3 regions of the Gallaecimonas zhanjiangensis genome follow, and region 3 is predicted to be linked to each of the others. Evidence: predicted binding sites of a transcription regulator. Region 3 holds the regulator's gene; each other region holds the start of a gene.

Region 1 (7,112 bases), 1.7 Mb from region 3:
ACCAACGCCGGCAGCAGCATGGCGCCAAAGCCCATGAGCAGCTGCGAACCCGCCCCAAGGGCGCAGCCTAAGGCAAAGCCTGCGATCAGCAAGGCCATGGCGCGAGTGGTGGTGGGTGCCGGGCTTTGTGGTTCATCTGGGCCCAAACGCAAGCGGCGCACAGCCTCAATGGCAACGGAGGTCACGTTGCCGGTCATCACTGTAAACGGCGGCCCCAGCCGGGTGTCCATGCGGTGGGTGGCGTTAAGCACGCCCATGGCCACTACCAGCACCATGGCAAGCCAGGCGTCCCATTGGCCGGGCCACAAGGCGCCAGCACCCACGGCGGCAACCAATATGGCGGTAAGCCACAGCAATACCGGGGTTTGGCGCTCTTTGGGAATAAACCCCGCGATCACCGCCGCCAGCCCTGCCGAGACCAAAAACACCGGAAACGCCAACATCTTCAATAAATCCCCTGCGCCAAGGCCGTGGTCCGCTCCAAGGGCCACGAAGCTCGCCCCAAGCAACACGAAGTTACCGGTGATGTGGGCGACAAACAGCCCTTTCATATGCACAAAGGCCACCGTATCGGCGTAGCCGGAGAGAAACGCCAGGTTCACCGATAGCGAAGGGCCAAACAGAACGCGGCTCATCAAATGCCCCCCTTTTTCAGACGGCGCACCGACCAGCAGCGAATAAACGCCGAGGCGAAAAAGCCGGTGCACATTGAAGGGGCAGTCTGTGGCGTTAGCGACAATGCGTCTACCAAACCACTGGCAATTCAGTGTTGAAAGACCGCAACGAAAAAACCCGGCATTGCCGGGCTTTTCAGAATAAACAAAGGCAAAAGCGCTTATTCGATGTTTTGGATCTGCTCGCGCATCTGCTCAATCAACACTTTAAGTTCGACCGAGCTGGCGGTGATATCACTGTTGATGGACTTAGAGCCCAGGGTGTTCGCCTCGCGGTTGAACTCCTGCATCATAAAGTCCAGGCGGCGGCCGATGGCGCCTTTGGTCTTGAGGATTTTGCGGGTTTCTTTGACATGAGACTCGAGGCGGTCAAGCTCTTCGGCCACGTCAACGCGGCTGGCCAGCATCACCATTTCCTGTTCGAGGCGGGCAGGGTCCAGCTCCACCTTGGCTTCTTCAAAGCGGCTTTGCATGCGCTCGCGCTGCCAGGCCAGTACCTCCGGCATTTTTTCGCGCACTTTGGCTACTTCTGCCAGCACGCCGTCGAGGCGGGCTTCGATCAGGGCTTTGAGGTTTTCCCCTTCGCGGCCACGGGCGGCGATAAAGTCTTCCAGGCCTTCGTCAAAGGCGGCCAGCAGCGCTTCGCTGATGGCGTCGAGATCGGCTTCCGGGGCGTTCATCACGCCGGGCCAGCGCAGCACGTCCAGCACGTTGATTTGCGCTTGGGGCGCCTTGGCGGCCAGTTCGCTGGCGCGGGCCATCAGCATCTCGGCCAGGGCGCTGTTAAAGGCCAGGGCGTTGGCGTCGGCGGTGGCGGCGTCAAAGCGCAGCTGGATTTCCACTTTGCCGCGGTTCAGTTTGGCGCGCAGTTTTTCGCGGATGACAGGGTCAAAGCTTCGGAAGGATTCGGGCAGGCGCAGGTAGGCCTCGAGGTAGCGCTGGTTTACCGAGCGAATTTCCCAGGAGGCGGTGCCCCAATCGGCCCGGACATCTTTACGGGCAAAGGCGGTCATGCTGTAAGTCATAAGGGCTGTCCTTATTGGTTTGGGCCCAGTATACCCACAGAGGCCCTTGCCGTGAAAACCGCTTCTGTGGCGGCGCTCACCTTGTGGCCCCTGGCCGTGGCCGCAGATGGCCGCTTCCCCTATAATGGCGCCACCTCGGACCCACAGGATTATCCATGCGACACAGCGGCAGAACCCCCAGCCAGACCCGTCAGGTCACCCTTACCCGCAACTTCACAGCCCATGCCGAAGGCTCGGTGCTGGTAGCTTTTGGTAACACCAAGGTGCTGTGCACCGCCTCTGTGGTGGATGGCGCGCCCCGTTGGCTCAAAGGCAAGGGCCAAGGCTGGGTGACCGCCGAATACGGCATGCTGCCTCGCTCCACCCACACTCGCAACGACCGGGAAGCGGCTCGTGGCAAGCAGTCTGGCCGCACCATGGAAATTCAGCGCCTTATTGCCCGCAGCCTGCGCGCAGCGGTGGATCTGACCAAACTGGGCGATGTCACCATCACCGTGGACTGCGACGTGATCCAGGCCGACGGCGGCACCCGCACCGCGGCCATTACCGGCGGCTGCGTGGCGCTGTTTGACGCCCTTAACTGGATGGTTGAGCAGAAGAAGGTCAAGGAAAACCCCTTCAAGCAGATGGTGGCGGCGCTGTCGGTGGGTATTGTCGCGGGAGACGCGGTGTGTGACCTCGACTACATCGAAGACTCCAGCGCACAAACCGATATGAACGTGGTGATGACCGAAGATGGCCGCATGATTGAAGTGCAGGGCACCGCCGAGGCCGAGCCCTTTAGCCGCCAGGAACTGAACGCCATGCTGGATTTGGCCGACAGCGGCATTCGCGATCTCTTTGCCGCCCAGCGCGCTGCGCTGGCTTGATTGTATTGACGGGGCATTGGCCCCGTTTTTTATAGGACAAACCCCATGAAAGCCTATCAAAAAGCCTTTATCGAATTTGCCATCGAACGCCAGGTGCTGCGCTTTGGCAGCTTTACCCTCAAATCTGGCCGCCAGAGCCCGTATTTCTTCAACGCCGGCCTCTTTAACACCGGCCGCGATCTGGCCAAACTGGGCCGCTTTTATGCCGACGCCCTGGTGGATTCCGGCATCGCCTTCGACCTGCTGTTCGGCCCGGCTTACAAGGGTATTCCCATCGCCACCACCACCGCTGTGGCCCTCAATGACCACCACGACAAAGACTACCCCTACTGCTTTAACCGCAAAGAGAAAAAAGACCACGGCGAAGGCGGCAGCCTGGTAGGTAGCCCCCTTAAAGGCCGGGTCATGCTGGTGGACGATGTGATCACCGCCGGTACCGCCATTCGCGAGTCCATGGAGATCATCCAAGCCGAAGGCGCCGAGCTTGCCGGGGTGCTGATTGCCCTGGACCGCCAAGAGAAGGGCAAAGGCGAGCTGTCGGCTATTCAGGAAGTGGAGCGCGATTTCGGCTGCGCCGTGGTGAGCATCATCACCCTGGCCGACCTCATCAGCTACCTGGAGCAAAAGCCGGAGCTGGCAGAATCTTTACAAGCGGTACGGAACTATCGCCAGCAGTACGGCGTCTAACCCGGCGTTGCAAGTAAACACGGATGTTTAGGCGTTACGCCTTTTTCAATTGTCTGCAAGGACTATGGCCAGATGTAATGTCTGGCCTTTCTTTTATCTACACCCCGCTAACACCCGCGCCGGTGGATTTTGCATTGAAATGAGAATGTTTTTCATTTAAATTCTTCCGCCATTGTGGTTTCAACCCGGGCTGGAAATGAAGTCTTTTGCCTTGCTCCCCCTGGCGGCCTTTGCGGCGGCCTACACCCTGCCGGTACTGGCAGCGACCGATGACGCCAACAACAGCGACATAGAACGCATCACCGTCAAGGGGCGGGCCCAGTCCATGTACCGCATTGACGACGGCTCGGTGGCCATGAAAACCGCCACTCCCCTGGAGCGCACCCCGCAGTCGGTGCAAATCCTGCCGCTGTCCTTGATTGAAGATCAGGCCGCCACCGAGGTGACCGACCTCTACCGCTCTATCAGCGGGGTGAGCCAATACAACTACGCCTCGGTGACCTTCAGGGGCTTTCGCCAAAATGACGTGCGCTACGACGGTGTGCGGGGCGACCCTTATGGCGATGTTTCCACGCCGCAGCTTTTTAATATCCAGCAGGTGCAGGTGCTCAAAGGCCCCAGCGGCGCCCTCTATGGCGCCGGCGACCCGGGCGGCCTGATTAACTACGTCACCAAAAAGCCCGGCTACCAGAGCGATAACCGCATCAAGCTCACCGCCGGTAACGACGATTTTGTCAGTGGCAGCCTGGAGCTCTCAGGCCCCTTGACCCAAGCCGCCGACCAGCGCTATCGCCTCGGGCTCTATCAGGACCACGAAAACCCCTACCGCTGGAATACCGACAACCGCCGCCGCATCATCGATACCGGCTATGCCATCGATCTGAGTGATGCCAGCACCCTGACTCTGCAACTGACCGACGTGCGCCAAAACGAAGCGGGCGCCCGGCTCCGCGGCATTCCGGCCGACAGCCAGGGTAACTTCCTGGCCAGCATGCGCTGGAACGCCAACGAGAAGTCCGATTTTCTGCGCTTAACTGCCACCGTGTACCAGGCAAGGCTCGACCACGATTTTAACGACTGGCTGTCGGCCGACGTAACGGTGCGTTATTTCGATAACACCGAGCGCCAGAAGTACCATGAGCCGGCCAGCGCCGACGACACCAACGGCGATGGCCTGGCCGACTACACCGAGCGCCAGTACCGCGACCAAACCCGCGACACCAAGGCCGGCTCGGTTACCGCCAACCTGGTGGCCGAACTGGGCGCCCATACCCTGCTTTTGGGGGGCGATTTTTCCCATCAAAAAGAAGATTTTTACTACCAGCGGGCCCGTACTGCCGATGGCGTAGTGGGGCTCAGTTACAGCAACCCCCAATACGGAGTGACCGACCCGGCCAGTTACCGGATGCGGCTAATAACCGATTCTGACACCACCGCCGAGCGTTACGGCTTTTACCTGCAGGACCAGTGGCGTATCACCCAAGCCTGGGATATTACCGGCAGCGCCCGCCTGGACGGCTTTGACGACAAGGTGCTGGACAACATCGCCGGCGGCGAAGAGCACTATAACGACACCGGTTTTTCCTACCGTTTGGGCAGCACCTATAAAATCAACGAGCACTTACACCCCTATGTAAGCTGGTCTACCGGCTTTACCCCTCAGGATGTCTCAAGCCAGCTGGCCAGCAATGGCGGGCCTTTCGACCCGGAAGAGAGCAAGCAAGCCGAGCTTGGGCTGCGCAGCTACTGGTTTGATAGCGCCATCAACCTCAACCTGGCGGCCTACCATATCGAGCGCAAAAACATCCTGCAGACCGACCCGGACGACACCGACCGGCAAATTGCCCTGGGGAAGGTGCGCAGCCAGGGTGTGGAAGTGGATTTATTGGGGGATCTCAGCGAAAACTGGGTGATCAACGCCAACTACGCCTACAACGACGCGGTGGTAAAAGACGCCACCAGCGGTATCAGCCGTTCGGTGGGCAAGCGTTTTGCCAATGCTCCGCGCCATCAGTTCGGGCTCTGGACCCGCTATGACATCTCCGCCTTGGATTCGGCCATCGCCTTTGGCGCTGACTATGTGTCCGAGCAGTTCGACCAGGACGGCAACCGCATCAAGCCCTACACCGTGTTTGATGCCTCCTGGCAAACCCAGTGGCAGGCCTGGCAGTTCCAGCTCAATGTCAAAAACCTCTTTGACAAGGCCTATGCGGTAAGCGGCCTTTTAGGGCGCACCGGCCAGTTCCCCGGCGAGCGGCGCCGGGTATACGCCTCGGCCAGTTACCGGTTCTAATAAAAAAGGCGCCTTTCGGCGCCTTTTTTATTGGGGTGCGGCTTAGTGGTAGCCGCCCATGCCGGCCATACCTGCCAAGAGGGTCATGCCGCCAAGCAGCATAAACAGCACGGTGATCGCCAAACCAATCAACATGGTCACCCCCATCAGGGTGAAGTAGGTCTTGAGCTTGGCCAAGGCATCGGCGAAGGCTTCGGCCGAGCCGCTGCGCTCGGCCGCTTCAATGGCGGAGCTGGCCTGCATCAGCAGTACCCCCATCCATATCGGCAGCCAGGCCCACAGCAGGCCCACCAGGGTAATGGCTTGCAAGGCGCCGGTGATGATGCCCATCACGCCGACAAACTTCATCCAGCCTTTGGCCTGGAACAGGGGGCTGGACAGCTTTTGCACCAGGCTTTGCTGTTCGGTTTCCATAACGATCTCTCCTTGGTTGGTGGTGGCTTCCCTGGCAAAAAACTCAGAGCAGCTGTTGTTCGATAAGCTGCCACTGGGCATTAAAGCCGTCAGTGGGCTTGTGTTTAAAGCCCGAGCGCACGAACTGGCCAATGCGGCCCTCGGTAAAGGCCAGCAGCAGGTTGGCCAGCACGCTTTCGTCGACGCTAAAGGCTTTGCCTTCGCGCAGGCGGCGCTCACGCAATACCTGCTTGAGCTGGGTTTCGAGCTTTTGGAACAGCAGTTCGATGCGGTCGCGCAGCCTTTCTTGCTCGCCCTGCAAGGCGTCGCCGTTGATGATACGGGTCAGGCCGGGGTTCTTCTCGGCAAACACCAGCAGCAAGTGCAGCATGTGGTGGATGCGGGTCAGGGTGTCTTTTTCGTCGCGCAAAATCAGGTTGATGCGGGACAGCAAGGACTCTTCGATAAAGTCGATGAGGCCTTCAAACATCCGGGCCTTGGAGGGGAAATGGCGATACAGGGCGGCTTCGGACACCCCGACCTGGGCGGCCAGTTTAGCAGTGGTGATCCGTTGTCCTGCTTGGGTTTCCAGCATCTGTGCCAGACTTTGCAGGATCTGCTCCCGGCGGCTGGTTTTGGCGTTGGCCATGGTACTACTTCCCTGCAAAATGAAACGGGGCCTCCAGTGCGAGACCCCAAGAAGTAGGCATAGTTTATCTTGTGTTCAGGATGGAAAAAAGCGCCTGTCAGTGCCGCCCGGAGTGTCCGAAGCCCCCTTCACCGCGTTCGGTTGCCTGGAACTCTTCCACCACCTCAAATTGCGCCTGCACTACCGGTAACAACACCAGCTGGGCAATGCGCTCACCGGGGGCGATGGTGAAGCTGTCGTTGCCGCGGTTCCACACCGACACCATCAGTTGGCCTTGGTAGTCGGAATCAATCAGGCCCACCAGGTTACCCAGCACGATGCCGTGTTTATGGCCAAGGCCGCTGCGGGGCAGGATGGTGGCGCACAGGTTCGGGTCTTGAATGTAAATGGCAAGGCCGGTGGGAATGAGGGTGGTCTGGCCTGGGGCCAGCTCGATGGCGGCGTCGATAACGGCGCGCAAGTCGAGGCCAGCCGAGCCTTCGGTAGCGTAAGCGGGCAGGGGGAATTCGGTGCCGACCCGGG
Region 2 (7,112 bases), 1.4 Mb from region 3:
TGCTGAGCCTTGATGGCGACTTGTCGGCCCTGGGGGAGACCCTGGAGCAGCGCTTCGCCCTTGAAGACAAGCTGATCGCCGCCCTTTACCAGCACCAAACCCAACTGGCCTAACGCTCCACTCCTCGGGCGCCGTTGGCCATGATGCGGCGCCCCACAACCCGGCCCCGGGCTTACAGGTGCTGGGCCATTACCTGAGCCTCGTCCCCGTAGTCGGGCGGTGCCTGGCGGGTACTGGGCGCAAAGCCGCAACCTTGCCAAAACCCTTGTGACCCCTGCACCGACACCAAGGTAACCTTCTTAAAGCCCTGCCGTTTAGCACGCATGAGCACCGCTGCAACCAGCGATTTCGCCCGGCCCTTGCCTCTGGCCGAGGGCGCTATGGCCAAGTCGTGAAGATAGAGCCGCTCACCGTCAGCAGGGGCGGTTTTCACCCCAAGCTTGGGTAGCGCTTCGCCATTCCAGGGGTGAGCCAGGCAATACCCTACTAGCCTGTCTTGGGCGTCGGCCAAGGCCAGGCAGGTGGCGGGCGCCAACTGCCATTTACTTTTAAGGGCCGCTTCGCTCTCTGGCTCAAGTTCTGTGTAACAGGCGGCCTGCACTGCCATCAATGCTGGCCAGTCGCGGCTTTCGATAGTTCTGATATTCATGGCTCGGGCAGGCGGTATTGAAAGTTGTAAAAGTGCTGGCCGTCTTTGATGTCTATCTGCAACCGGCCACTGATGCCCTTGAGGGCGCCGCTGCCGCTGCCCGGCACCACAGAGACCTCCAGTTGCTGCTGGCCTTGGTCCATTTCCCCTTTATGGGCAAGGGCAAAGCCCCCTTCCTTACCATCAATGCTGCCGGTAAAGACCTCCAGCGCCACATAGCCGGCCGAGCCGCTACGCGGATCGCCATAGGCCAGCATCTGGCCAAGGCTGTGGCCTTTGAGGTCGCCGGTGAAGGTTTTGTCCAGCAGCCAGCGGCCCAGGGGGCTGTTGGCATCTTGCTGGGCATCGAGTTTCACCTCAAAGGTGCCGGTTGCCGTGTGTTGACTCATCAGCGTCTCTCCTTGGGCCGGTAAAACCAGCAGCCATAACAGGGTCAGTATTGCGCGCATGTCACGTCCTTATAACGCCAGCAGGTAACGGGCCAGAATGGCCAACACGCAAAGCGCCATGGCCGAGAAAGTAAGCGCCATGCCGGTAATGCGAAACTTAAAGGGCTCATCCAGCTGCGCTACCCCGTAGCCATGCAAAAGCCGCCCCACCAGCAGCAACATACCCGGCAGGTGCAGCAAGGCTGCGCCCTGCCCCCACAGACTCTCAGTCAGCCACATCAGGAGCAGCGTCATGGGCACGTATTCGGTGAAGTTACCTTGCACCCGCATGGCGCGCTCAAGCCGCTTGTCGCCACCACAGCCAATGGCCACCCTGGCGCGGCGCCGCTCACGGATGGTACGGACACTCAATGCGATCAGCAGCACCGCCAGCATGGCGGCATAAAGGGGAGTCAGCGGCACCTTGCTTTCCTTGTCAGGGCAATTTCTTCGAGCTTACCAAAGTGCCGGCCATAGAGAATAAAAAAGCCGCTCGAGGCGGCTTTTTCTTAAAAACTCCAGGTCAGGGAGGCGGTGTAACTGCGGGGGGAGCCGTAAAAGGCCTGGTCCCAATAAAGGCTGCTGTAATAGCTCTTGTCGGTGATGTTATTGAGGTTCAGCTGCCCGGTAATGTTGGGGGTGAACTGGTATTTGGCAAAAAGCCCGTAAAGCGCAAAGGCGCCTTGGCTAATCCGCACCGTGTTGCCGGCGTCGTTATAGGTGGCATCCACATAGATGTTCGATTGCCAGCGCATGCTGGCCCCCAGTTTCAGGCCTTCGACTTGGCTTGGGCTGTAGCTGGCCAGGGCCTTGAAGCTCTGTTTGGGCACATAACGGCGGGTGGTATTGCCGTCGGCGTCTTCAATGTTCTGCTGGGTGTAGCCAAGCAGCACTGAGACCTCGTCGCTCAGCTCGCCGCTCAGCTGCGCTTCAAAGCCCTTGGTTTGAAAATCTCGGCCCTCATAGATGGTTTGGCCCTGATAGCGGCCAACACTGGTGGCCAAGTTGTTGAACTCGTTTTTAAACACCGACAGGCTGGCGTTGAGGCCGCCGTTAAACCATTCGCCCTTGATACCCCCTTCCAGGGTTTTGCCTTCGGACGGCGCCATATGGCCGGTAAGGGTGCGCTCGGTTTGCGGGTCAAAGGTTTTGGCGTAGCTGGTGTAGAGCGACAAGGCATCGGTTACGTCGAATACCACCCCGCCGTAAGGAATCACCTTGTCATTAACCTTGGTGTCTTCGGGCTGATCGTAGCTGGTGCCTTGGCTGTGGTAGCGAACCACTCGGCTGCCGGCAATAACATGCAGGGCATCGGTGATGTTAAGGCGAGTCGCGCCGTAAATGGCCTTTTGGGTGTCTTTGATATCGGAGCCGGTGGCGCCATCAACCAGGTTGGGGTAAGGCGCCTGGCCCTGCCACTGGGTGAAATCACCGATAGGCGGAAAGCCGTTCACGTAGTCATACAAGGATTGGTCAGTGAGCTGGTTTTGGACCCAATTGGCCCCCAGCATCAGCTCGTGGCTCTGGCCCCACAGCTGATATTGGCCGGAAAGAGACAAGTCCACCTGGTTGGCGTGGCTATCCAGGGTGTAACGGCTGGCATAGCCGGTAAGGCCAACATTGGTATCCCGGTCGATAGTGCCGTACACATAGAACAGGTCGCCGCTTTGGGTGGATGCTCGGTAGTTGTAAGCCAGCTTGGCGCGCCAGCCGTTGGCAAAGCGGTGTTCAAGCTCGGCAAAGGCCTGGGTGTTGTAGCTGTTCCAATAAGCCCAATCCGCCGAGGTGCTGGACGAGCGATCAAAGTGAGTTGGCGAGCCGTCGGTGTAGGCCAAGGTCAGCGCGCCCCACATCGGCGAATCAGGCTTGCTCTCCTGGTAATTAACACCGACCGTCAGCAGGGTGTTGTCGCCCAGGCGGGTATCCAGCACACCGTAAAGGGACGACAGGGTCTTACTGTATAAGTCGATGTAGGAGTCTTTGTCCTGATAGCTGCCCACAAAACGGCCGCGCAGGTTGCTGGCCAGGCTGCCTGACACATCGACCTCGCCGCGATAATCATTCCAGCGCCCGGCACTCAAATTCACATAACCCCGGGTGTCATCGGTGGGGCGTTTTCGCACCAGATTGATGGTGGCGGCCGGGTTACCTATCCCCGCCATCAGGCCGCCGGCGCCGCGCAGCACCTGCACTTGGTCATACATGCTCAGGTCAATGTCGCCATTGACCACATCGGCATAAAAAGGAGCACCCAGGCCATCGACCTGGATGTTGTTTATCTCAAAGCCACGGGAGGTGAAATAGGTGCGGTCCGTCTCCACCCGCTCAACCGTTACCCCTGGGGTGTAATCCAACACCTCGTTGAGGGTGCTGAGCCGGTAATCGCTCAGCACATCCTGGCCTATCACCGTCATTGATTGCGGGGTCTGGCGCTCATCCAGGCCAAGGCCGGTGCCCAAGTCGGTGATATTGCCCTGGCTGCCCACCACCTCGATACGCTCTACCTGGTCGTCGTCGGCCCAACCGGGTTGGCTGAGCAAAATGGTCGTTACGGCGATGGCCAGATGGGAAAATCGCGGGGTCATGGCAAGTCCTTTCGAGTAAAGGGCGCGCTGCCAATACCTGTTGGCCAGCACGCCGGTTAAGGAATGTTATTTCCACACATGATAATTATTATCAATATCATGTGCAACATACCAAACCCTTACCACACCAATAAAAAACCGGGTTGCCCCGGCTTTTTTATCCTTGCCTCAACGCATAGAGGTTTTTACACAACCCGAAGCCAAAGGCCGTGCCCACAGGGAATAGCGGTAGCAGGGCTACGCCCACTACCCACATCACCCAATACCCCCATTTATGGCGCTTTCGCAGCGCCCTTCTCAAGGTAAAACTCAGCGTAAAAAACAGGCCGTATCCTACCCAGGTGTGCAGGTTTTGATGTTTCGAAAAGAGGTAAAAACCAAAGGCGACCAAGGGGATCCATAAAAACAGCCAATTGGCGGTTTGTACAACCGTGTCATAAGGCGAAATGTCCGGCGTTTCAGGATGGTATGTGGCCTGCTCCCAGTGGGGTTGTGGCTTTGCCACCTGCTTTGGTTCGGCCAGAGTACCGCCACGCAGCCCTTCAAGGGCCCGCTGGGTTTGGGCGCTGCTGTCCTCGTCCAGTCCTTTTAAGATCTCGGCCACCGCCTTTTGCCCAAAAGCCGACACCAAACCGGGCACCCTGCTTTGCCAATTGAACAGTTCATCGAGGTAGCGGCGCACCGGCCGGCTGAGCTGGTTATAGCGCCGTTTTCGCCGTGAAGAGCCCTTGCCCGTGGGATTGAGAAACCCCATTACCATGGCAAATACGGCGTCACCGACCCGCAGGTTAATCTGGTTATCCAAAAGCGCATCGGCCTGACCCAAAAAGGCCCAGTTGGATAGGCGATTGGCCTTGAGGCTGTTATCGAGGAGCTTGGCCACTTGGCTCAGCAAGGCTTCTTCATCAAACCCGGTATCGGGCACCAGGTTTTGCCCGACATCGTTATCTGGCCAGGGGCCGCTCTCTTCTTCACGAAGCACGGCCAGTACCGGGTCAGGCACATCGTTGTCCGGCCACGGCTCCTCATGGGGGTCTTGAGGTCCGTTCTGCGCGGCATCAGGCACATCGTTTTGCGGCCAGGATGGCGCTATGTCCTCAAGGGGCATCGCTTGTTCCGGCTCTTCCTGTGGCGCAAAGGCCTGCTCGAACTCTTCCTGGGTTAGGCGTATAACCCGTTCCTCGCCCTGGGCTTTGGCCCATTGCTGAGCGGCCTTGTAGGCCTGATGCAAAGCCTGAAAGGCGGCCGGTTCTTCGTCGGGTTTTACCTTCTTCAGGCGCTGGGCATAGGCCTTTTTAATGGCCCTGATATCGGTGGTGGGCGCGATGCCAAGGGGAGCCCAATCAAGCATCAGTACCAGTCTCCGTCGTCCAGGCCCTTGAGCGCTTCCTCGATACGTACCCGGGCCCGGGCAATTTCCGCCTGGTTCTGGGTATTGAGCACGGCGTCAAACTGGCCGATAAGCTGGCCGATGTACTCGCGCTTATTGCCCAAGCTGTATTCGTACAATCGGTCGGCCTTTGCCATCAGCTGCAGGTTCTCTTCCTGGTCGCGGGGGTGGAACTTGAGCTTGGCGAGCTTGGCGCGGGAACGGGCCACTTCCTCGGCCGACATCTGGGTGGGAGAGTTTTGGATAACGGTGTTGTAGCGCTTGCCGGTGGACACCACTTCCACGTCTACTTCCAGCAGGCCGTTCATGTCATAGCTGTAGCGGATATCAGCCCGTTCCTTACCGGCGGGGCCTGAGGGCACATCGCAATAGAGGTTGCCCAAAAACACGTTTTTGCTGACCTTGCGGTTCTCACCTTGGAACACGTCAACATTAAGCCGGGTTTGGTTGTCGTGGGCGGTGTAAACGCTGCGCACAATGGATACCGGCACCACCGAATTGCGCTCAATGATCGGCAGGAAGTAGCCATCTTGGCGGTCTGGGCCTATGACGCTGGTACCCAGGGTGTAGGGGCAGACATCGGTCAGCACAACATCATCCAGGGCCTGATCTTTGGCCACCAACCCCGACTGAATACCGGCGCCCATGGCCACCACCAGATCCGGGTCAAGGGAGCAGGACGGAAAGCGGCCAAAAATTTTGGCCACCGTTGCCCGAAAATGCTTGAGCTTGGTGGCGCCCCCCACCAGCAGCACGTCATCGATATCGCTGTTTTCCATGTTGGCGTCAGACATAGCCTGGGCAATGGGCCGTCTGACCTTGATCAGCAGCGGCGTAACCTGGCGCACAAACCACTCGTCGGTGAACAGCCATTGGTGGGTGGTGCCGGCCAGCACCAGTTCAAGAGACTGTTCGGTCTTTTCCCCCAAGCGCCGCTTGGCCGCTTCCAATTGGCCGTAAAGGCGCTGGCGTTCCTGCTGGCTGAGCTTGTCTTCGCTCACCTTTAGCTCGTCGAGCATGCCCTTTAGCATGGCGTCGACAAAATCTTCGCCGCCCAAGAAGTTGTCGCCGGCGCTGGCATGCACCTCCATCACCCCGTCGAAGTACTCGAGGATGGACACGTCAAAGGTGCCGCCGCCCATGTCGAGGATGATAAAGGTGCCTTCTTTTTGCTCGTGCAGGCCATAGGCCATGGCAGCAGCGGTAGGCTCGTTGACCAGGCGTTTGACCACCAGCCCGGCCAGCTCGCCGGCGGCCTTGGTGGCATGGCGCTGGTTGTGGTTGAAGTAGGCCGGCACGCTGATCACCGCTTCTGTGACCGGCTCACCGAGGTAGGCTTCGGCGTCTTCCTTGAGCGATTGCAGCAGCAAAGAGGAAAGCTCGGTGGCATTAAAGCGGCGTGCCCCCAGTTTTATCTCATGCTCGGTGCCCATCAGGCGCTTGAAAAGGCTAACGGTACTTTGGCTGTGGGTCAGCAGGCGCTCCTTGGCCACCTGCCCGGTCACCACGTTGCCCTTGTCGTCCACACCCACCACAGAAGGGGTCAGCAGCGCCCCCAGGCGGTTGGGGATCATCTCCACCTCGCCGTTGCGCCACACCGAGCAGGCACTGTTGGTGGTGCCTAAATCAATTCCAATTACAGCCATGGGAAAACAACCTGCATTAATCCATCAAATAGGGAAGGGCCCGGGCCAAAGTGAAGGAGAAGAGAATACGCGAAGGGAAACCACCATCTTCCATCCCTGGCACCAGGCGCATTGTGTTAAACGTCTGGTATTAAAGCCGCTAAACCATATCGAAAAAAGCGTATCGACTACCAGCCTTAACTGAAACGCCTTGTTGATTAGTCAAAGCGTCCCACAAGGCCCCTGGCTTAAACCCCGGACGAAATGCCATAAAAAAACCCGGCCTGAGCCGGGTTTTGGGTAGCTTTGCAGCTTATTTTTTGGCTTCGGCTTTAGGCTTTTCAGCCTTGGACTCGTCGGCCTTGTCGCCTTTGTCAATGCCCAGCAGTTCCACTTCAAACACCAGTACGGAGTTGGGGGGAATGGTCTGCATGT
Region 3 (7,112 bases):
GCATTGCCCTCGTGGGCCAAAATAGCGTGGGAGACCGCCGGGGTCGGGGTCATCTGCCGGTCTTCAAAACGCACGTTGACCGCATTGGCCACCAGTACCCTAAGCACGGTGGCAAAAGCCGGGTAAGACAAGGCGTGGGAGTCAAAACCCAGATACAGCGGGCCGGTAATGCCCTGCTCTTTGCGGTGGTCGGCCACGGCTTGGGCCACGGCCAGCAGGTGCGCCTCGTTAAAGGCCTTGCCAAGGCTTGAGCCGCGATGGCCCGAGGTGCCAAAGCTGACCCGCTGGGCAGGCACGGTAACGTCGGGCTTTAAGGTGAAAAAGGCGGTAACCAGTTCACTTGGGTCAATCAGGCTATCGGCTGCCGGCTTCTTGCCGGCATTGGGGTGTAACGGCATTCCTCTCTCCCTAGATCTTCTCGACAAAGTGGCTAACAGCTTCCTCGTCGTAACCTAACTCCGCCATGACTTGGGCGACGATAGCGCGCTTTTTCTCGGTGTTGTTGTTGGTCACCACCCAATAAGGGCTGCCGGTAATGGCCTTGGGATTGGTGGACTTACCGGCCTGGTTGAGCGCATCGCTGCTGGTGGCAAAGTAGAGGCGATCGCGGCCACGGATGTTAAGCACCACCTTGAAGGCGTCGCCATGGCGCTGGTAAAGCTCGGTGAGCGAGCCGATAAAACGGCCCACGGCGCTGTTGGCATCGATGGGCGCCAGCGGGGCCTTGGGGGCAGCAGCGGCAGGCGTTGTGGCAGCGGGCGCAGCAGGAGCTGGCTCGGCGGCCGGGACTTCTTCGCTTACTTGAGCGGCCTCGATGGGGGCAAAACCCAACAGGCGGCGCAAAATCTCGGAAGCGTTCTCGCCAATATTCTGGGTGTTAGACGCAATGTAATGGTACAGGTCGTCATCGACTTCGATGGTTTTCATGCCTTATCTCAAGGTCTTGTTCAACTCTCTGGCGATTATACATAGGCCGAGGTGATTTGCATGCCTGCCTCGTCCTTTGCAAAATAGGCCCCCCAACACGGAGGCAGTCATGCTCAATTACCAGCAACGGGGCCAGGGCCCGGATGTGATTTTAATTCACGGCCTGTTCGGCTCACTCGACAACCTGGGTAACCTCGCCCGCAGCCTGGAAGACGCCTTTACCGTTACCAGTGTGGATTTGCGCAACCACGGCAAGTCTTTTCACTCCGGCGACACCAGCCTTGGCGCCATGGCTGGCGACATCAACGAGCTGATGACCAGCCTCGGCATCGACAAAGCCCACCTGGTGGGCCACTCCCTGGGCGGCAAGGTGGCCATGGAGTTTGCCCTTAACTACGGCCAGAAGGTCGACAAGCTGGTGCTGGCAGACATTGCCCCGGTGACCTACACCCACCGCCACCATGACAATGTCTTTAACGCCCTCACCCAGGTGGACATCAGCCAGATGGCAAGCCGCAAAGAGGTAGAAGATGCGGTTGGCGCTTATATCCTCGACCAGGGCACCCGGCTTTTTATCCTCAAAAACCTGGTGAAAACCGACACCGGCTTTAGCTGGCGCCTGAACGTGCCGGTACTGGCCGGCAAGTACGAGGAGCTCCTTAAAGCCCCGGAGGGCACGCCCTTTACCGGCCCGACGCTCTTTATAAAAGGCGGCGAGTCGCCCTATCTCACCGAAGCCCACAGCCAGGCGGTGGCGGCGCGCTTTCCCAAGGCCCAGCTTAAGGTGATAAGCGGCACCGGCCACTGGCTCCATGCCGAGAAACCGGCGGTGTTTAACAAGCTGGTCAGGGACTTTTTGAGCTGAGTGCTCCCCTTGGGTATAATCCGCGCGTTTCTTGTAAGGGCAACGGCCGCCGATGCTGGACAAGCACCACGACACCCTGGGGTCTTTGGGCCTCAACCTGTTTTTTCTGTTTATCGTCATTGCCCTTGGCCTGGCCATCAACGACGTGCTGAAAAAGAGCCAGGTACCGGCCGCCTGGCGATTGATAGTCTGGCTGGTGCTTTTGGGCGCCGTGGGCTTTGCCTTTAAAACACTCATCTGGGAAAGTTCAGGTATTGGTTAATGGCCAAAGAGAGTACCGACAGAATCACCATTGACCTGTTTGCCGAGGAAAAACGCCGGGGGCGTCCGAAAACCAATCCCCTCCCGCGCCAGGTACAACTGAAGGTCAACAAACGCAATCAGATAAAAAGAGACAAACAAAAGGGCCTCAAAAGAGTCGAACTCAAGGTAGATTCGGACCTCTTCGATACCCTAAATGATTTGGCCAAAGCGCAGAGCATGAGTCGAAGCGAACTGATCGAAAGCATATTGAAAGCCGGTGTCGAGCAGCTCGACACCACCAACAGCGAGAGGAATTGAGTCGAATGGCATCTGTAGGTCTGTTTTTCGGCAGCGATACCGGCAACACCGAAGCCGTAGCCAAGATGATCCAGAAGCAGCTGGGCACCCACATGGTCGAGGTCCACGACATCGCCAAGTCCAGCAAGGAAGACATTGAGAACTTCAGCCTGCTGCTGCTGGGTATCCCCACCTGGTACTACGGTGAATCCCAGTGCGACTGGGACGACTTCTTCCCCACCCTGGAAGAAATCGACTTCACCGACAAGCTGGTGGCCATCTTCGGTTGCGGCGATCAGGAAGACTATGCCGAGTACTTCCTGGACGCCATGGGCACCCTGCGCGATATCGTTGAAGCCAAGGGTGGCATCATCATCGGCCATTGGCCGACCGAAGGTTACAACTACGTGGCCTCCAAGGCGCTGGTAGACGACAACCATTTCGTTGGCCTTGGTATCGACGAAGACCGCCAGCCCGAACTCACCGCCGAGCGGGTGGAAAAATGGGTCAAGCAGGTCTTTGACGAGATGTGCCTGGCAGAACTGGAAGATTGAAAAAAGCCCCTCACCGAGGGGCTTTTTTATGGCTCGGGCCGGTAGCGGCGCTTGAGGCGAACATAAAGCGTGCGCTCAACACGGGCCACCAAATCGCCCTGGTTGTCCTTGATGTCGGTTACCACCTCGGGCAGGTACTTCTCGCCGGCGGCGGTGGCCTGTTCAATCTCCCGCAACAGGCCCTCGGTGACATGAAATTCGGCCACCACCTTGCCTGAGCCCGGCTTTTCAAAGTGCACCTTGGCGCTTCTGTCCCACACGTGAAAGCGCTTGCCCAAGAGCCCCATCAGCATCAGCGAATAGATAGGGTCGGTCATCGCAAACAGGCTGCCGCCAAACTGGGTGCCGTTGGCATTTTTGGTCCAGGGGCGGTTTTTCAGCTCCACCCGGCAATAGCGAAAATCGGCCGACAGCTCGGCAACACGAATCCCCGTAAATAAAAATGGCGGCCACAAATTGAGCAGGGGCCGAATTCGCGTTCCTTTTTTAAACAACCACGATTTCATTGTTCACCTAATCGATAAAATCGAAACAATACTGCTATCATGCCTCTGGAAAAGCGAAGCCCACTTGGGTACCTTTCTCCTGATAACTAACGCGGGCTTGCCCGCCCCGACACTAAAAACAGGACCATCCATGGCGGACGAGAATCAAGCGCTCAGAGACGCTGGCCTTAAGGTCACCCTGCCCCGAGTCAAGATCCTTGAATTGTTGCAGCAGCCCGACTTCCAGCACATCAGTGCCGAGGATCTCTACAAAAAGCTCATCGAGCTGGGTGAAGAGATTGGCCTTGCCACCGTCTACCGCGTGCTGAACCAGTTTGATGATGCCGGCATCGTGACCCGCCATCATTTCGAAGGCGGCAAGTCCGTGTTCGAACTGTCCCAGAAGCACCACCACGACCACCTGGTGTGCCTCAAGTGCGGCCTGGTAGTGGAATTCATGGACGATGTCATCGAGCAGCGCCAAAAGGCCGTTGCCAAAGACAACAAGGTCAAACTGATGCACCACAGTTTGTACCTGTACGGCGAGTGTGAAGACACTGTCGCCTGTGACAAACGCCGCCGCGGCGAAGAATAAACAAGGCCAGGTTCTCCTGGCCTTTTTCTTTTAAAGCCTTGCCGCCAGCTCCGCGCCCTGGCGAATAGCCCGCTTGGCATCAAGCTCTGCCGCAACGAAGGCGCCGCCGATAAGGTGTGCGTTAACCCCCGCCTCAGCCAGTGCCTGCCAAAGCCCCTTGTTGGGCTCCTGGCCGGCGCAGATGATGACGTTGTCCACGTCCAGCACCAGAGTCTCTTCACCTTTGCTGATATGCAGCCCCGCATCGTCGATGCGCTGGTAATTAACCCCCGGCCACATCTTGACCCCAAAGTCGCTAAGGGTCTGGCGGTGCACCCAGCCGGAGGTTTTACCCAGCCCCTTGCCGACTTTGCTGTCTTTGCGTTGCAGCAGCCAAATCTCGCGGGCAGCCGCTGCCTTGTGGCCCTTATCAAGGCCACCGGCGTTACTGATGGCTTTATCCACGCCCCAGTGGGCCAGCCAGCGGTCTTTATCAAGGCTCACCGAATGGCCGGGCTCGGCCAGGAATTCGGCCACATCAAAACCGATACCACCGGCGCCAATAATGGCCACTTTGTCGCCCACCGGCTTGTTGTCTCGCAGCACATCAAGGTAGCTCAGCACCTTGGGATGGCTGACCCCGTCAATGGCCGGGGTACGGGGGCTGATGCCGGTGGCGATAACCAGCTCGTCAAAGCCCTCGGCCTTGAGGGTATCGACGCTTTGAATGGCATTGAGGCGCACCTCGACGCCAAGGTCGCTCAGGCGGTTTTTAAAGTAGCGCAGGGTCTCATAGAACTCTTCTTTACCCGGAATGCGCTTGGCGTAGTTGAACTGGCCGCCCAGCTCGCCAGCGCCGTCCATCAGCACCACCTTGTGGCCCTTTTGTGCGGCGTAGCAGGCAAAGGCCATACCGGCCGGGCCTGCGCCCACCACGCCGATGCGTTTGGGGCTGGCAACGGTTTTAAAAATCAGTTCGGTCTCATAGCAGGCCTGGGGGTTAACCAGGCAGCTGGCCCGTTTTTGCTCAAACACATGGTCAAGGCAGGCCTGGTTACAGGCGATGCAGGTGTTGATGCGATCCCCAAGGCCGGCGGCGGCCTTGTTGACAAACTCAGGGTCGGCCAACAACGGCCGAGCCATCGACACCATGTCCGCCTCGCCAGCGGCGAGGATAGCCTCGGCCACGTCCGGGGTGTTGATGCGGTTGGTGGTGATAAGGGGGATGCCAAGGCCTTCTTTTTTCATCTTGGCGGTGACCCAGGAAAAGGCGGCGCGCGGCACCGAAGTAACGATGGTGGGGATGCGCGCTTCGTGCCAGCCGATGCCGGTGTTAATCAGGGTCACCCCGGCCTTTTCAAGCTCTCGGGCCAGGTACACCGCGTCATCCCAGCCCATGCCCTCTTCCACCAATTCGAGCATGGACAGACGGAAGATAATGATGAAATCGCTACCCACCCGCTCGCGGATGGCCCGGATGATGGCCAGGGCAAAACGGGCACGGTTTTCAATGCTGCCGCCCCAGGCGTCGGTGCGCTTGTTGGTGCGAAGGGCCAGAAACTGGTTGATGAGGTAACCCTCAGAGCCCATCACTTCAACACCGTCGTAACCGGCCTTTTGGGCCAGGGCGGCGGTTTTGGCAAAGGCCTTGATGGTGCCTTTTATCTGCCGCTGTGACATAGCGCTGGGTTTAAACGGGTTGATGGGCGCCTTTTTGGCGCTGGGGGCCAGGGAAAAGGGATGATAGGCGTAGCGGCCGGCGTGGAGGATTTGCAGGCAAATTTTACCGTCAGCCTGGTGCACCGCGTCGGTCACCACTTTGTGCTTTTTGGCTTGAAAACCAAAGGATAACTGGCTGCCAAAAGGCGCCAGGCGGCCTCTGAAGGTGGGGGCGATGCCCCCGGTTACGATCAGCCCTACCCCGCCTTCGGCGCGGGCTTTGTAAAAGGCGGCCATTTTATTGAAACCGTCCTTTTCTTCCTCAAGGCCGGTATGCATGGAGCCCATCAGCACTCGGTTCTTTAAGGTGGTGAAGCCCAAATCAAGAGGTTTCAACAAGTTAGGATATGCTGCACTCATCGCTCGACTGTTCCTTATAGTTTTGCCCAAGCGTACTCATCCGATGAGTTGGAATCAACAAACCGTTACAAATTCGGCTTCGCATTGGACAGTGATTCACTTAGCATGCGAAGAATCCCCCAATACAAGGAAGCATCCGAGATTATGCTGACCATGTTGAAGAAGGTTTTCTCCATTATCTGGAAGGCCCTGAACGGCCTGCGCCGCCTGGTGATGAGCCTTATCGTGCTGGTTCTGGTGGTGGTGCTGTTTAGCTCCATCGGCGAAGACAAAGGCCCCGAAGTTCCCAAAGGTGGCGCCTTGATGCTGAACCTGGACGGTGTGCTGGTTGAAAAGGCCAAAAACGTAGACCCGGTAAAAGCCGTGGTACAGCAGATGCAAGGCTCTGATGAGCCGCCGGAAATTCAGCTCAGCGACGTGCTGGATGTCATTCATAACGCCAAGGACGACAACCGCATCAAGATGCTGGTGCTGCGCCTTGATGGCCTTTACACCACCAGCCCCGACAAGCTGATGACCATCGGCGATGCCATCGAAGACTTCAAAAAGAGCGGCAAGGAAGTGGTGGCCAAGGGCGATTACTACACCCAGGGCCAATACCTGCTGGCGGCCTACGCCGACAAGGTGTATCTCAACAAGGTGGGCTTTATGTCCATCGACGGTTTTGGCCGTTACCGCACCTACTACAAGTCGTTGCTGGACAAGTTGAAAGTCACCACCCACGTGTTTCGGGTCGGGACCTTTAAATCCGCCGTTGAGCCCTTTATCCGCGACGACATGTCAGAGCCCGCCAAGGACGCCAACCGCACCTTCCTGAACGCCTTGTGGCAGCAGTATCAGGATAAGGTCGTTGAGCTGCGCCACCTTAAACCCGGCGCCCTGGACGACATGCTCAACAACCTGCCTGACCGCTTTGAAGCCGCTGGCGCCGATTTTGCCCAGCTCGCCCTCAAAGAAGGCCTGGTGGACAAACTGATGTCCCGCGAGGAGATGGATCAGAGCCTTATCGCCGAAGTGGGCGAAGACGATGACCACCACTATCGCCGCATCAGCTTTGACGATTACCTGTCCATCATCCATCCCAAGTT

The links. The regulator Fur, encoded in region 3, represses iron uptake genes when iron is present. The targets are predictions, from matches to a motif close to ATAATAATGAGAACNACTATCAA.
Region 1: the regulator Fur is predicted to act here: its motif matches at 3,389-3,411, upstream of AC22G1_RS00575 (TonB-dependent siderophore receptor).
Region 2: the regulator Fur is predicted to act here: its motif matches at 3,741-3,763, upstream of AC22G1_RS02270 (TonB-dependent siderophore receptor).

Annotation. Positions count from the first base shown of each region.
Region 1 is NZ_CM172603.1:127,302-134,413, forward strand. It holds gene AC22G1_RS00555 (YoaK family protein) at 1-635, opposite strand, end outside; gene AC22G1_RS00560 (YicC/YloC family endoribonuclease) at 836-1,699, opposite strand; gene rph (ribonuclease PH) at 1,855-2,568, shown strand; gene pyrE (orotate phosphoribosyltransferase) at 2,614-3,255, shown strand; gene AC22G1_RS00575 (TonB-dependent siderophore receptor) at 3,452-5,548, shown strand; gene AC22G1_RS00580 (DUF5362 domain-containing protein) at 5,591-5,962, opposite strand; gene slmA (nucleoid occlusion factor SlmA) at 6,006-6,590, opposite strand; gene dut (dUTP diphosphatase) at 6,688-7,112, opposite strand, start outside.
Region 2 is NZ_CM172603.1:475,802-482,913, reverse strand. It holds gene rsd (sigma D regulator) at 1-113, shown strand, start outside; gene AC22G1_RS02285 (GNAT family N-acetyltransferase) at 173-649, opposite strand; gene AC22G1_RS02280 (DUF3224 domain-containing protein) at 646-1,098, opposite strand; gene AC22G1_RS02275 (MAPEG family protein) at 1,108-1,500, opposite strand; gene AC22G1_RS02270 (TonB-dependent siderophore receptor) at 1,587-3,662, opposite strand; gene AC22G1_RS02265 (J domain-containing protein) at 3,820-5,013, opposite strand; gene AC22G1_RS02260 (Hsp70 family protein) at 5,013-6,698, opposite strand; gene fkpA (FKBP-type peptidyl-prolyl cis-trans isomerase) at 6,991-7,112, opposite strand, start outside.
Region 3 is NZ_CM172603.1:1,838,646-1,845,757, reverse strand. It holds gene pgm (phosphoglucomutase (alpha-D-glucose-1,6-bisphosphate-dependent)) at 1-398, opposite strand, end outside; gene AC22G1_RS08720 (replication initiation negative regulator SeqA) at 409-927, opposite strand; gene AC22G1_RS08715 (alpha/beta fold hydrolase) at 1,037-1,792, shown strand; gene AC22G1_RS08710 (DUF2788 domain-containing protein) at 1,845-2,054, shown strand; gene ybfE (LexA regulated protein) at 2,054-2,353, shown strand; gene fldA (flavodoxin FldA) at 2,359-2,886, shown strand; gene AC22G1_RS08695 (DUF4442 domain-containing protein) at 2,913-3,341, opposite strand; gene fur (ferric iron uptake transcriptional regulator) at 3,523-3,966, shown strand; gene AC22G1_RS08685 (oxidoreductase) at 3,997-6,024, opposite strand; gene sppA (signal peptide peptidase SppA) at 6,178-7,112, shown strand, end outside.